DNA from 2 places in the Arthrobacter sp. SPT-J7 genome. Region 1 is predicted to be linked to the other one. Evidence: riboswitches for the same ligand, from Rfam matches in the RefSeq annotation. Region 1 holds a riboswitch; the other holds the start of a gene.
What was found. Region 1 has a riboswitch for FMN ahead of ribD (bifunctional diaminohydroxyphosphoribosylaminopyrimidine deaminase/5-amino-6-(5-phosphoribosylamino)uracil reductase RibD). Riboswitches for the same ligand answer to the same signal wherever they lie in the genome.
Positions count from the first base shown of each region.

Region 2: another riboswitch for FMN. It lies ahead of pnuC (nicotinamide riboside transporter PnuC); the one in region 1 lies ahead of ribD (bifunctional diaminohydroxyphosphoribosylaminopyrimidine deaminase/5-amino-6-(5-phosphoribosylamino)uracil reductase RibD).

Region 1 covers NZ_JBNHFF010000017.1:3,956-9,695, reverse strand. Annotated here, with positions in the region: gene ribA (GTP cyclohydrolase II) at 1-443, opposite strand, end outside; gene ribB (3,4-dihydroxy-2-butanone-4-phosphate synthase) at 440-1,177, opposite strand; gene AC5RWX_RS18060 (riboflavin synthase) at 1,174-1,818, opposite strand; gene ribD (bifunctional diaminohydroxyphosphoribosylaminopyrimidine deaminase/5-amino-6-(5-phosphoribosylamino)uracil reductase RibD) at 1,818-2,936, opposite strand; FMN riboswitch at 3,113-3,263, opposite strand; gene rpe (ribulose-phosphate 3-epimerase) at 3,303-3,980, opposite strand; gene AC5RWX_RS18045 (RsmB/NOP family class I SAM-dependent RNA methyltransferase) at 4,120-5,730, opposite strand; gene fmt (methionyl-tRNA formyltransferase) at 5,727-5,740, opposite strand, start outside.
Region 2 covers NZ_JBNHFF010000007.1:65,060-70,799, reverse strand. Annotated here, with positions in the region: gene AC5RWX_RS12885 (riboflavin synthase) at 1-336, opposite strand, end outside; gene ribD (bifunctional diaminohydroxyphosphoribosylaminopyrimidine deaminase/5-amino-6-(5-phosphoribosylamino)uracil reductase RibD) at 337-1,425, opposite strand; gene pnuC (nicotinamide riboside transporter PnuC) at 1,422-2,150, opposite strand; FMN riboswitch at 2,259-2,403, opposite strand; gene rpe (ribulose-phosphate 3-epimerase) at 2,475-3,134, opposite strand; gene AC5RWX_RS12865 (RsmB/NOP family class I SAM-dependent RNA methyltransferase) at 3,202-4,830, opposite strand; gene fmt (methionyl-tRNA formyltransferase) at 4,827-5,740, opposite strand, start outside.

The DNA of each region.
Region 1 (5,740 bases):
AGCGCGTAGGCCTTCATCTTATTGGCGAGGCCGATGCCCCGGCCTTCCTGTCCGCGCAGGTACAACAGGGTTCCGCCGTGCTCGCGGATCATTTCCAGCGCATAGGCCAACTGCTCGCCGCAATCGCAGCGGTAGGAACCGAAGACATCGCCAGTAAGGCATTCCGAGTGCAGCCGGACCAGGGGGGCCTGGCCGTCTTTGGGCGGATTGGGGGAACTGACGGCCAGGTGTTCGGCACCGGTCGCCAGGTCTATCCATGCTTGGGCGATGAAATCACCAAACGCTGTTGGCAGCTGGACGATGGGCCCGCCGCTGACCGGATGGGGTACCCGGCCGTCACCGGACTCTGCAGGGTGATGGCCGTTGGCAGGCGCGATCCTGTGGTAGCCGTTGCCTGGGTCGGGCAGGTGGTGGCCGTCTCCCAAAGCTCCGGAAGCCGTCATCGTATCTCCTCTTCTCCGCCCGGACGTCCTGCCCGGGTGCCGCCAGCAGCCGATGTACCCGCCGCCTCAAGGTAGGCCACCAGGTCTTCGATGGAGATCAGGGGACATCCGTGTTCAGCTGCGAAGGCACGGAGCCCGTCCAGCCGCATCATTTCACCGTCATCGTAGACGACTTCGGCGATGACAGCCGCAGCTTCCAGGCCGGCCAGACGGCACAGGTCCACGGCGGCCTCGGTGTGGCCAGGACGTTCCCGCACACCACCATCAACCGCACGCAGCGGAAAAATATGCCCGGGGCGGGTCACGGACGACGGTCCGGACTGTGGATCCGCGAGGACCCTGGCCGTGAGGGCCCGGTCCGTCGCGGAAATTCCGGTGCTGACGCCGATGGCGGCGTCACAGGAAACCGTGTAGGCGGTGCCCTTGGCGTCCTCATTGACCGCCACCATGGGCGGCAGTGCCAGTGCGTCCGCACGGTCACCGGACAGCGGAACGCAGATGACGCCGGAACTGTACCGGATAGTCCATCCCATCAGCGCAGGAGTGGCGTGCTGGGCGGCGAAAATGATGTCCCCCTCGTTTTCCCGGTCCTCGTTGTCCACGGCCAGCACGGGGCGGCCGGCCGCGAGGGCACGCACCGCTTCCTCGATGGTGTTCAATCCGGGGGCCTTGTCTGCCTGGGTATTGGGGGCGGCGGGGGCCACTTCGGGTTCGAACCGGACTGCGGCGTTCATCGTGCTCCTCCTTCAACAGCGGCGGGCGCTGGGGTGTTGAACGCAAGGAGGCGTTCGGTGTACTTGGCCAGGACGTCCACTTCCAGGTTCACCCGGCTGCCGGTGCTCTTGGCACCGAGCCCGGTTTCGGCGAGGGTGGTGGGGATGAGCCCCACCTCGAACCAGGGGCTCTGCTCAGCTGCGGGGCTGACCGCCGTGACGGTGAGTGAGACGCCGTCGATGGCTATGGACCCCTTTTCCGCAATGTAGCGGGCAAGGTTCCCGGGCACCCCGAAACGAAGCCTTTCCCAGTTGCCAAACGGCTCGCGTTCAAGCAGCACGCCGACGCCGTCCACGTGGCCCTGGACGACGTGCCCGTCCAGCCTGCCACCGGCAGGGACGCAGCGCTCAAGGTTGACGGCGTCGCCGGGAGCCAGCTCGCCGATGGTGCTGCGGACCAGGGTCTCCCCCATAACGTCCACGCTGAATTCTTTGCCGTCTATTTCGGTGGCGGTGAGGCAAACGCCGTTGACGGCGATTGACCCTCCAAGGGCGAGCCCTTCTGTGGTGCCGGGCGCGTGCAGCCGGACCGTGGCGCTGGCATCCCCGTCCCTGTCGACGGATAGGACGTGCCCTTGCTCGGCGATAATTCCGGTGAACATCAGTAGCCTCCCTGGGCTTGCTCCGCGGTGGTGCGGGACGGTTGTTGTCGGTCTAGGGCAACGGGGTGTTGCGGTCGAAGGTGGAGTCTTAGGTCCCGGCCCAGCGTTCGGACGGCGCCGCCGTCGGACGGGTCCCATTCCCACTGCTGCGCGTCGGTGAGGGTGCTGATTCCCAAACCGGTGAGGGCGGGAGTTCCGGAGCCAAGCAGCGTGGGGGCCAGGTAGACAATGAGTTCGTCAACGAGTTCGGCCGCGAGGAATGCGCTGAGGATCCGTGATCCTCCCTCGACCATAAGGTGGCGGATTCCGGACCCGTAAAGGGAGGACAGCGCTTCCTGGGGGTCGCGGGTCGGGAGGTGCGTCACCATGCCGTCACTTCCGCGAATCGCGGCATCTGCCGGGATGTCACGCAGTCCCATCACGGCCCGCAACGGCTGTTGCTGTGCCGGGGTTCCTGTGGCGTCCCGGGCAGTGAGGCGGGGGTTGTCCACGAGCACGGTCTGCGTTCCCACGAGGATTGCATCGATGCGTCCGCGGATTGCGTGGTTGTCGGCCAGGGATTCCGGACCGGATATCCACTGGCTGGTGCCGTCATCTGCTGCAATGCGGCTGTCCAGAGTCTGCGCGATGTGCAGCGTGACGAACGGGCGTTTTTCCGCCACTGCCTCAAACCACCGGCGGTTCAGGTCCAATGCTGCGGCGGCAGCCAGTCCGCTGCGCACGCGCACGCCTGCCTCCCTCAGGGTGGCGGCCCCGCCGGCTGCGGGGTCGTGGGGATCGTCGACGGCGTAGACGACGTCGGTTATTCCGGCCGCGATGATCGCCTTGGCACAGGGGCCGGTGCGGCCGACGTGGTTGCAGGGCTCCAAGGTCACCACCATGGTGCAGCCGGAGAGATCCAGCCCTGCGGCAGCCGCCTGCGCTATCGCGTCTGCTTCGGCGTGGGCGGTACCTGCCCCGCGGTGGTAACCCGTCACGAGTTCGCGGCCCTCTGAATCGACGACGACGGCCCCCACCAGGGGGTTCGCGCCGCGGGGGCCCTGAAGGGCCGCCTGCAGGGCGGCTTCCATCGCAGCGGTCTCGGCGGCAGTAAAGGCTGTAGCAACTCCGGCCGTCATGCGGGAGCCTCAATGGCGGTGCTGCCAGGCATGGCGGCAGCGGAGTTTGTGGCGTTTAAGAGCCATCGCAGCAGGTTCATAGTGCTTGTGTCGTTCCTTCCCTTTAGAACCGCGATGGCTCCGGGGGAATACGACAGCAGAAGGCCGCGGCATCCCATGACGCCGCAGAAACAGCTGTACGTGCTTCTCTCATCCAGACTTTAACTGTCGGTACCGGAATTTCACCGGTTCAACCGTCCGCCGGGATTCTCCCTGAGGAAAATCCCGGCTCGCGGGTCGCGGACTGTCACCGCCGGTTCGGACTTACACCGACCCCGGAGCACGTATGTGTGTTGCTATTGTGCCATAACGGCGTACGGCTCCCTGCTATTCCGCCGCGGTACGTAACGTCTGGCTCCCTGCCTGGCGCAGGCGGTCGATGGTCGCGGCCGGATCCTCCGCACCGTACACGGCTGAACCTGCGACGAAGACGTTGGCGCCGGCCTCTGCTGCACGGGTGATGGTGTCTTCGGTGATGCCGCCGTCAACCTGGATGGCCACACCGATCCCTGAACCGTCGATGGCCTGCCTGGCACGCCGGATTTTCGGCAAGGTGACATCCAGGAACGCCTGGCCGCCGAATCCCGGCTCCACTGTCATGATGAGCAGCATGTCCAACTCGGGAAGCATGTCCAGGTACGGCTCAACAGGCGTACCGGGCCGAAGCGCCATTCCTGCCTTGGCACCCCTGGCCCGCAGTTCGCGGGCGAGCTTGATGGGCGCAATCGCGGCTTCGGCGTGAAAGGTGACTGATGCCAGGCCGGCATCTGCAAAACCTGGTGCCCAGCGGTCGGCGTCGGCAATCATCAGATGCGCGTCGAGGGGCACCGGGCTTACGGCCTGGATCCGCTGCACCACCGGCAGGCCGATGGTGAGGTTGGGCACAAAATGGTTGTCCATTACGTCCACGTGCACCGCGTCCGCGTTGCTGATGCGCTGCAGCTCAGCCTCAAGGTTGACGAAATCGGCGGACAGGATGCTTGGGTTGATGCAGCATTGCGTCACAGTAGGAACCTTTCACGGGTCAGGTCTCTTTGCCGCCCAAGGCCCTTGGGGACCAAAGGCTTGCAGGAAACCAGGACTTTTTTGCGGACCAGGACTTTTTGCGGACCAGGGCTTTTCGCGGCTCAGGGCTTTTCGCGGCTCAGGGCTTCTTGTGGATCAGGGCCAGGAACATGGCATCGGTGCCGTGGACGTGGGGCCACAGCTGCGCGGTCGAATCATGCCCGGCGCCGAGGTTGCCCGGAAGGCTGACGCTGTCCAGGGTTTGCCCAGCCTCCAACAGTTCAAGGTCATCGCGTTTGCGGAGCACATCCGCGACCACGGCAGTGGTCTCGGCCGGGTGGGGCGAGCACGTCACGTAGGCAACCACTCCACCGGGACGGACGGCGGCCAGTGCCGATCTGAGGAGATCGCGCTGGAGCTGGCCAAGGTCTGCCAGGTCCTTGGGTGTGCGGCGCCAACGGGACTCAGGCCGCCGCCGGAGCGCGCCCAGTCCGCTGCAGGGAACGTCTACGAGTACCCGGTCAAAAGCTTCGGGCTGCTCCGTGCCCACCTCGCGGCCGTCACCCGTACGCACCTGCCAGGTGTCCCGCGGGACAGCGGAAAGCGCCTGGCTCACAAGTTTGGCGCGGTGCGGTGCGGGTTCATTCGCCAGCAGGGTGGCGCCCCTCTGGCTGGCCAGCGCGCCGAGCAGTGCTGCCTTGCCACCCGGCCCGGCGCACAGATCCAGCCAGGCCTCGCCAGAGCTTTCACCATCTGAGCCACTGTTCGGGCCCAGGTCCACGGCCGCCATGGCGCGCGCCACCAGCTGCGAGCCGACGTCCTGCACCCTGGTGCTGCCCTCCCGTACGGAGGCAAGCCGCCCCAGGTCCCCGCCGCTGGAAAGTGCCGAGCCTTCCACCAATTCGCCGGGGGTGGCTCCGTTTTCCAGGGCCTCGTCGAGGTTGCCGATGCCGGGCAGGGCCACCAGGTTAACCACCGGCGCGGCGTTGTCCGCTTCCAACAAGTCGCTGATTTCCGAGGCAGAGCGCCCGTGCGCCACGAGTGACTGGCGCATGGCACGGACGATCCACTCCGGATGGGCGTAACGGAGGGAGGCAACCTTGGTCTCGTCGGTTTCTCCAGCGACCAGCTGCTCCAGCCACTCCTCGAGGGTGTGCGCAGTGACCTTCCGGAGGACGGCATTGATGAGGGCCGATGGTCCAGCGCCGATTACTGCACGGGCCAGGCCAACAGTCTGGTCCAGGGCGGCGTGCGCCGGGACGCGCATGGCCAGCAGTTGGTGCGCTCCGATTCGAAGGGCGTCGAGGATGGCAGGGTCCAGTTGTTCCAGCGGCCGGTCCACGCACCGGGCAAGGATGGCGTCATAAGTTCCCTGGCCGCGGAGCGCCCCGTAACTGAGTTCGGTGGCGAAGCCTGCGTCCCGTTTGTCCAGGCCGTGGTGCCGGATCCGTGCGGGCAGCACCAAGTTGGCATATGCGTCTTCGGCGGCTACTGCACGAAGGACTTCGAAGGCCACCAGTCGGGCGGGATCTGCCCTGCGGGTGCGCTGGGAGGGGGCGTTGTCGGTGAAACTGCGCTGGGCGCTGCGGTTCCGTTCCCTGCCCTTGGCGTTTCGGTTGCTCGAATCACGGGGTCCTCCTTGGCCGCGGCCACCGCGCTGGCCGTCGTTCCCGCCGCCGGCTGCGCTTCCGGCTCCCTTTCCGCCCCCGGCTTTGCCGCGACCGCCCTGATTGCCGCCAGACCCGCTCATTCGAACACCA
Region 2 (5,740 bases), on a different contig from region 1:
TTCAGCCAGCGTGCCGACGCCGTCCACGTGCCCTTGGACCACGTGGCCGTCCAGCCGCCCGCCGGCCGGCACGCAGCGTTCCAGGTTGACGGCCTGCCCCGGCTGGAGCGACCCGGTGGTGGTGCGGGTCAGCGTCTCGCCCATCACGTCAACGCTGACCCGGCTGCCGTCCAGCGCAACGGCGGTGAGGCACACACCGTTGACGGCGATCGAGCCGCCGAGCCCGAGGCCGGAGGCCGTCCGGGGCGCGGTGAAGGTCAGCACGGCGCTGTCGGTGGATGGACTCAGGTCCAGTGATTCAACCCGCCCTTGTTCGGCGATGATTCCGGTAAACATTCACTTGCCTTTCTGGGTGCCGTGGAACGGCAGAGGTTCAAGGTGCAGGCGCAGGTCCGCGCCCAGGGTACGGGCACTGCCGCCGGCGCTGTCCCAGCGCCACCGGCCTGCCTCGGCCAGGGTGCCGATGCCAAGGTCGGCCACCGCGCGCGTGCCGGCCCCGAGCATCAGCGGCGCCAGGTAGAGGACCAGCTCATCGACCAGGTCAGCGCGCAAGAAGGCCGAGGCGATGGTGGCTCCGCCTTCGATCATGGCGTGGCCGACGCCACGCCCGGCCAGTTCGGCCAATACGTCAGCCGGATCATGGGTGGCCAGTTGCAGGAAACGTCCATCGGTGCCGCGGACGGCAGCGTCTGCGGGCACTTTTCGGCGCCCCATCACCACTCGCAGCGGCTGGCCGGGCGTCTCAGCTCCGGCCCGGTCCCGAGCAGTCAGCCGGGGGTTGTCGGCGGCGATGGTTCCGGTGCCGGCGATGATCGCCTCCGCACGGGAGCGGATGCCGTGGCTGTCGGCCCGGGCTTCCTCCCCGGTGATCCATTGGCTGGTGCCGTCCGCTGCAGCGATCAGTCCGTCCACCGTCTGGGCGATGTGCAGCGTAGTAAAGGGCCGGTTTTCCCGCCGGGCCTGGAACCAGCGGTGGTTCAGCTCCTGGGCCTGCTGCGGCATCAATCCGGTGCGCACTTCGACGCCGGCGGCCGCCAGCCGCTGGGCTCCGCCGGCCGCCTCATGGGTGGGGTCGGCCGCGGCGTAGATGAGCGAACCGATGCCCGCGTCCATAATGGCGCCGGAGCAGGGGCCGGTCCGGCCGCGGTGATTGCACGGCTCCAGGGTCACCAGCATGGTGCAGTCGGCCAGCTCCGCTTCACGTCCCGGTGGCACGTTGGCCAGCGCATCCACTTCAGCGTGCGGCGTGCCGGCTCCCCGGTGGTAGCCGGTGCTGACCACGTCGCCGCGCGGATCGATGATCGCCGCTCCCACCAGGGGATTCGCTCCGCGCACACCCAGTCCGGCGGCCTGCAGCGCCAGCTCCATGCCGCGCTGCTCCGCCGTCGAAAATTCCTGGCCGGTGCCAAGGGCTGGTTGGCTCATCGGGCATGCACCGGCTTGTCGTAGCCGCCGGCACCTGCCGGCTGCCCGATCCGCGGATCCGGGTGCAGCGTCTCGACCTCGGGCTTGGCCTGGGCGTTGGCCCGCCACCAGACGAAGAACCCGACCAGCGTGAAGCCGCCGTAGAAGAGATACATGAAGGCGCTGGCGTAGTAACCGGCACTGAACAGCAGCGGCACGCCCACAATGTCCACCGCGACCCAGATCAGCCAGAATTCAACCCAGCCGCGGGCCATGCCGTAGGTGGCCAGCAGCGACCCGACGAAGGTCCAGGCGTCGGCCCACACCGGTTCGTAGGAGCCCAGGGCGGCGAAGACCGGGGTGAGCGCGACGGTGCCCAAGAGCAGGGCAGCCACCAGGCCCACCCGCGCCCTGCCGCCGGCCCACTGCGGGGTGATGGCGCGGCCGGTGCCGTTGCGTGCGGAGCGCCAGCGGTTCCAGCCGTAGACGGCCACTGCAATGAACATGATCTGCCGGCCGGCCTGTCCCAGCAGGTTGGCGGTGTTGGCCGAGCCGAACAGCGAGCCAAGGAAGACCGTCAGCAGCAGGAGGTTGCCGATGATGCCCACCGGCCAGGCCCACACTTTTCGGCGCATGCCGCCGAGGGCGCTGAGGAGTCCAAAAACATTTCCCAGAACTTCGCGCAGCAGCAGTGAGCTGCCGGCAACGGGAATCTGGGCTTCAAAGAGCCACCGCAGAAAATCCATGCCGTTCCTTTCGAGCCGCGGCGGCTCCGGGGGAACGACAGTGCGGTAGGTCCGGGCATCCGGGATGACGGCCAGTGGCCGTACCCGGTGGCCCATTGCTGCCACCTGTACGTGCTTCTCCCATCCAGACTTTAACTGTCGGTACCGGAATTCCACCGGTTCAACCGTGGCCTCGGGTTCCGGGTGGAACCTTGGGCAACGGGTCGCGGACTATAACCGCCGGTTCGGACTTACACCGACCCCGGAGCACGTTGTGTTTGCGTAACTATGCTCTCACAACTGCTGCAGGGGGTCCGGCATTCCCGTCACATCCTGTAACAGCCGTCACAGAACCTTGGCCGCGGCCCGCAGCGAGGCGATGGCTTGCTCAGGGTCCGGCTGCCCGTAGACGGCGGAGCCGGCGACGAAAACCGTGGCACCGGCCTCCGCGGCCCGCACAATTGTCTCCTCTGTGACGCCGCCGTCCACTTGGATGGCCACCGGCAGTCCGGAGCCGGCCACCGCGTCTGCCGCCTTGCGGATCTTGGGCAGCGTCACCTCCAGAAACGCCTGGCCGCCGAACCCCGGTTCAACGGTCATGATCAGCAGCAGGTCCATCTCGGGGAGCAGATCGAGATACGGTTCGACGGCGGTGGCCGGCTTGAGCGCCATGCCCGCCTTGGCTCCGTGGAGCCTCAGTTCCCTGGCCAGCCGCACCGGCGCCTTCGCCGCTTCCACATGGAAGGTCACCGATTCGATGCCGGCCTCGGCGTAGGCCGGCGCCCACCGGTCCGGATCGGCAATCATCAGGTGCGCGTCCAGTGGCAGGCTGCTGACCTCCTGGATCCGCTGCACCACCGGCAGCCCGATGGTCAGGTTCGGCACAAAGTGGTTGTCCATCACATCCACATGCACGGCGTCGGCGGTGCTGATCCGCTGCAGTTCGGCTTCGAGGTTGACGAAATCAGCCGAGAGGATGCTGGGGTTGATGCAGCAGTGGGTCATCGGTTGCTTGCCTGCCTGTCTAGGTGTTGTCGGAGTGGGGGTCCCTGCGCGGGTTGCGCAGGTGGGGTCAGTTGCTGCGGCGCAGCAGGGCCATGAACATGGCATCGGTGCCGTGGCGGTGCGGCCAGAGCTGCGTGGTTGTCCCTCCGGCCCGGCCGACCGTGTCCCCGCCAGGTTGTCCTGCGTCCAGGTGGCCCGGGAGGCTGACACCGTCGAGGACGGCGGATGTGTCCAGCAGTTCCAGCCCGGGGTGCCGGCGCAGCAGGTCGGCGACCACCGCCGTCGTCTCCGCCGGGTGTGGGGAGCAGGTCACGTAGGCGATCAGGCCGCCCGGCTTGGCGGCCGCGACGGCTGCTTCGAGCAGGTCGCGCTGCAGGGGACCCAGTTGGGCAACGTCGGAGGGTTTCCGGCGCCAGCGGGATTCCGGGCGGCGCCGAAGGGCTCCCAACCCGGTGCAGGGCGCGTCCACCATGATCCGGTCGAACTGGCCGGCGTACAGGTCACCGACTTCGCGGCCGTCTCCGGTACGGACCTCCCAGACGTCAGACGGAACCGGAGCCAGCGCCTTGCGGACCAACTCGGCACGGTGCACGGCCACCTCGTTTGCCAACAACGTGGCACCCTGTTCGGCGGCCAAGGCAGCCAGCAGCGCCGCCTTACCGCCCGGGCCGGCGCAGAGGTCCAGCCAGCGCTCGTCCGGCGCTGCCGGAGCCGCTGCGGCCAGGGCACGGGCTACCAGCTGGGACCCGGCGTCCTGGACGCGGGTGGTGCCGGATCGGACGCTGGCCAGCCGGCCCACGTCGCCGCCGGCGTAGAGGGCGGAGCCTTCGACAAGGTCGCCGGGCTCGGCGCCTGCCTCGACCGCCTCGTCCAACGTGCCCAGGCCGGGCAGCGCCACCAAGTTCACCACCGGTGCGGCGTTGTCGGCAACCAGCAAGTCTTCCAGTTCCTCCACGCTGCGGCCATGGCCAGCCAGCGACTGGCGCAGGGCCCGCACGATCCACTCCGGGTGGCTGTGTTCCAGGGCGGCGGCCTTGACCGGATCGCTCTCCCCCGCCGTCAGCTCGGCGGTCCAGCCGCTGAGGTCGTGCGCGGTCACCTTGCGCAGCACGGCGTTGATCAGCGAGCCTGGCCCGGCACCGATTACCGCGCGGGCCAGGCTAACGGTCTGGTCCAAGGCGGCATGCGCCGGCACCCGCATGGCCAGCAGTTGGTGGGCGCCCAGCCGCAGCGCGTCAAGGATCGCCGGGTCCAGCTGGTCCAGTGGCCGGTCGACGCAGCGGGCGAGAATGGCATCGTAGGTGCCCAGGCCGCGCAAGGCGCCGTACGCCAGTTCCGTGGCGAAACCGGCATCACGTTTGTCCAGCCGGTGCTTGCGGATGCTCGCCGGGAGCACCAGGTTGGCATACGCGTCGTCCCGTTCCACCGCGCGCAGCACCTCGAATGCGGCCAGCCGCGCCGGATCTGCCGTCCTGGACCGCTGCGACGGGGCCGCCTGCGAGTAGTGCCGGGTGCCGCCGCGGTTTCGCTCCCGCCCGGCAGCATCACGTCGTCCGCCGCTTGGACCGCTGCCGCGGTTGTTCCCGCGGGCGTTATCGCGGCCGAGTCCTTCGTTGTTCCCGCGGGCGTTATCGCGCCCGCGTCCTTCGTTGCTGCCGCGGCCGTTGTTCCGGCTGCCTTCGTTCCGGCCGTTCATTCGAAGTGCACATCCTCACGCTGCCCAAGCCCGCGGGCCCAGTCCGCAGCATCCATCATCTTTTTGCCTGCCGGCTGAACCTTGTCCAGCTCAACCGCGTGGGAGCCGGTGCCCACCAAGGCCGACGCCGACGAGCCGCCGGACAGCCTGACCACCCCGGGCGGCAAGTCCCGAGTCTCCGGGCGCGGTCGTACCGGCCCCAGCTTGAACCGCTGCCCATCAAGCATGGTCCAGGCGCCGGGCTCCGGGGTCACGCCGTTGATGCGGCGGCGGATGGCCAGCGCCGGCTGCCGCCAATCAATGTGTCCGTCCTCCAGCGACAGCTTGGGCGCCAGGCTGACCTGACCGGTCTGCGCCACCGCCGCGGCTTTGCCGGCGCCGACGGCCGCGAGTGTTTGGGATAGCAGCACGGCGCCGCTGCGGGACAGTCTCTCCAGCACGTCGCCGCTGGTGTCCTCCGGGCGCAGCGTCTCCGTCAAGGTGCCGTAGACCGGGCCGGTATCCAGTCCCTTTTCCAGCAGGAAGGTGGAGGCACCGGTGACATCGTCGCCGTGGATGACGGCGTGCTGCACCGGCGCGGCACCGCGCCACGCAGGCAACAGGGAGAAGTGCAGGTTGATCCAGCCATGTTCCGGAATGCCAAGGGCTGGTTCCGGGACGAGACCGCCATAGGCCACGATGGCCGCCACATCCGGGGCTGCTGAACGTATGGCATCCATGACGCCCTGGTCAATCCGGTTGGCCCGGATAACCGGCACGCCCAGCTCGACGGCGCGGGCCGCCACGGGCGAGGGAGTCAGGACGCGTTTTCGGCCCACCGGCGCATCCTCCCGGGTGAGCACAGCCACGATCTCGAAGCCGTCCTGGACGAGGCGGTCGAGGGACGGTACCGCCACGCCTGGCGTGCCGG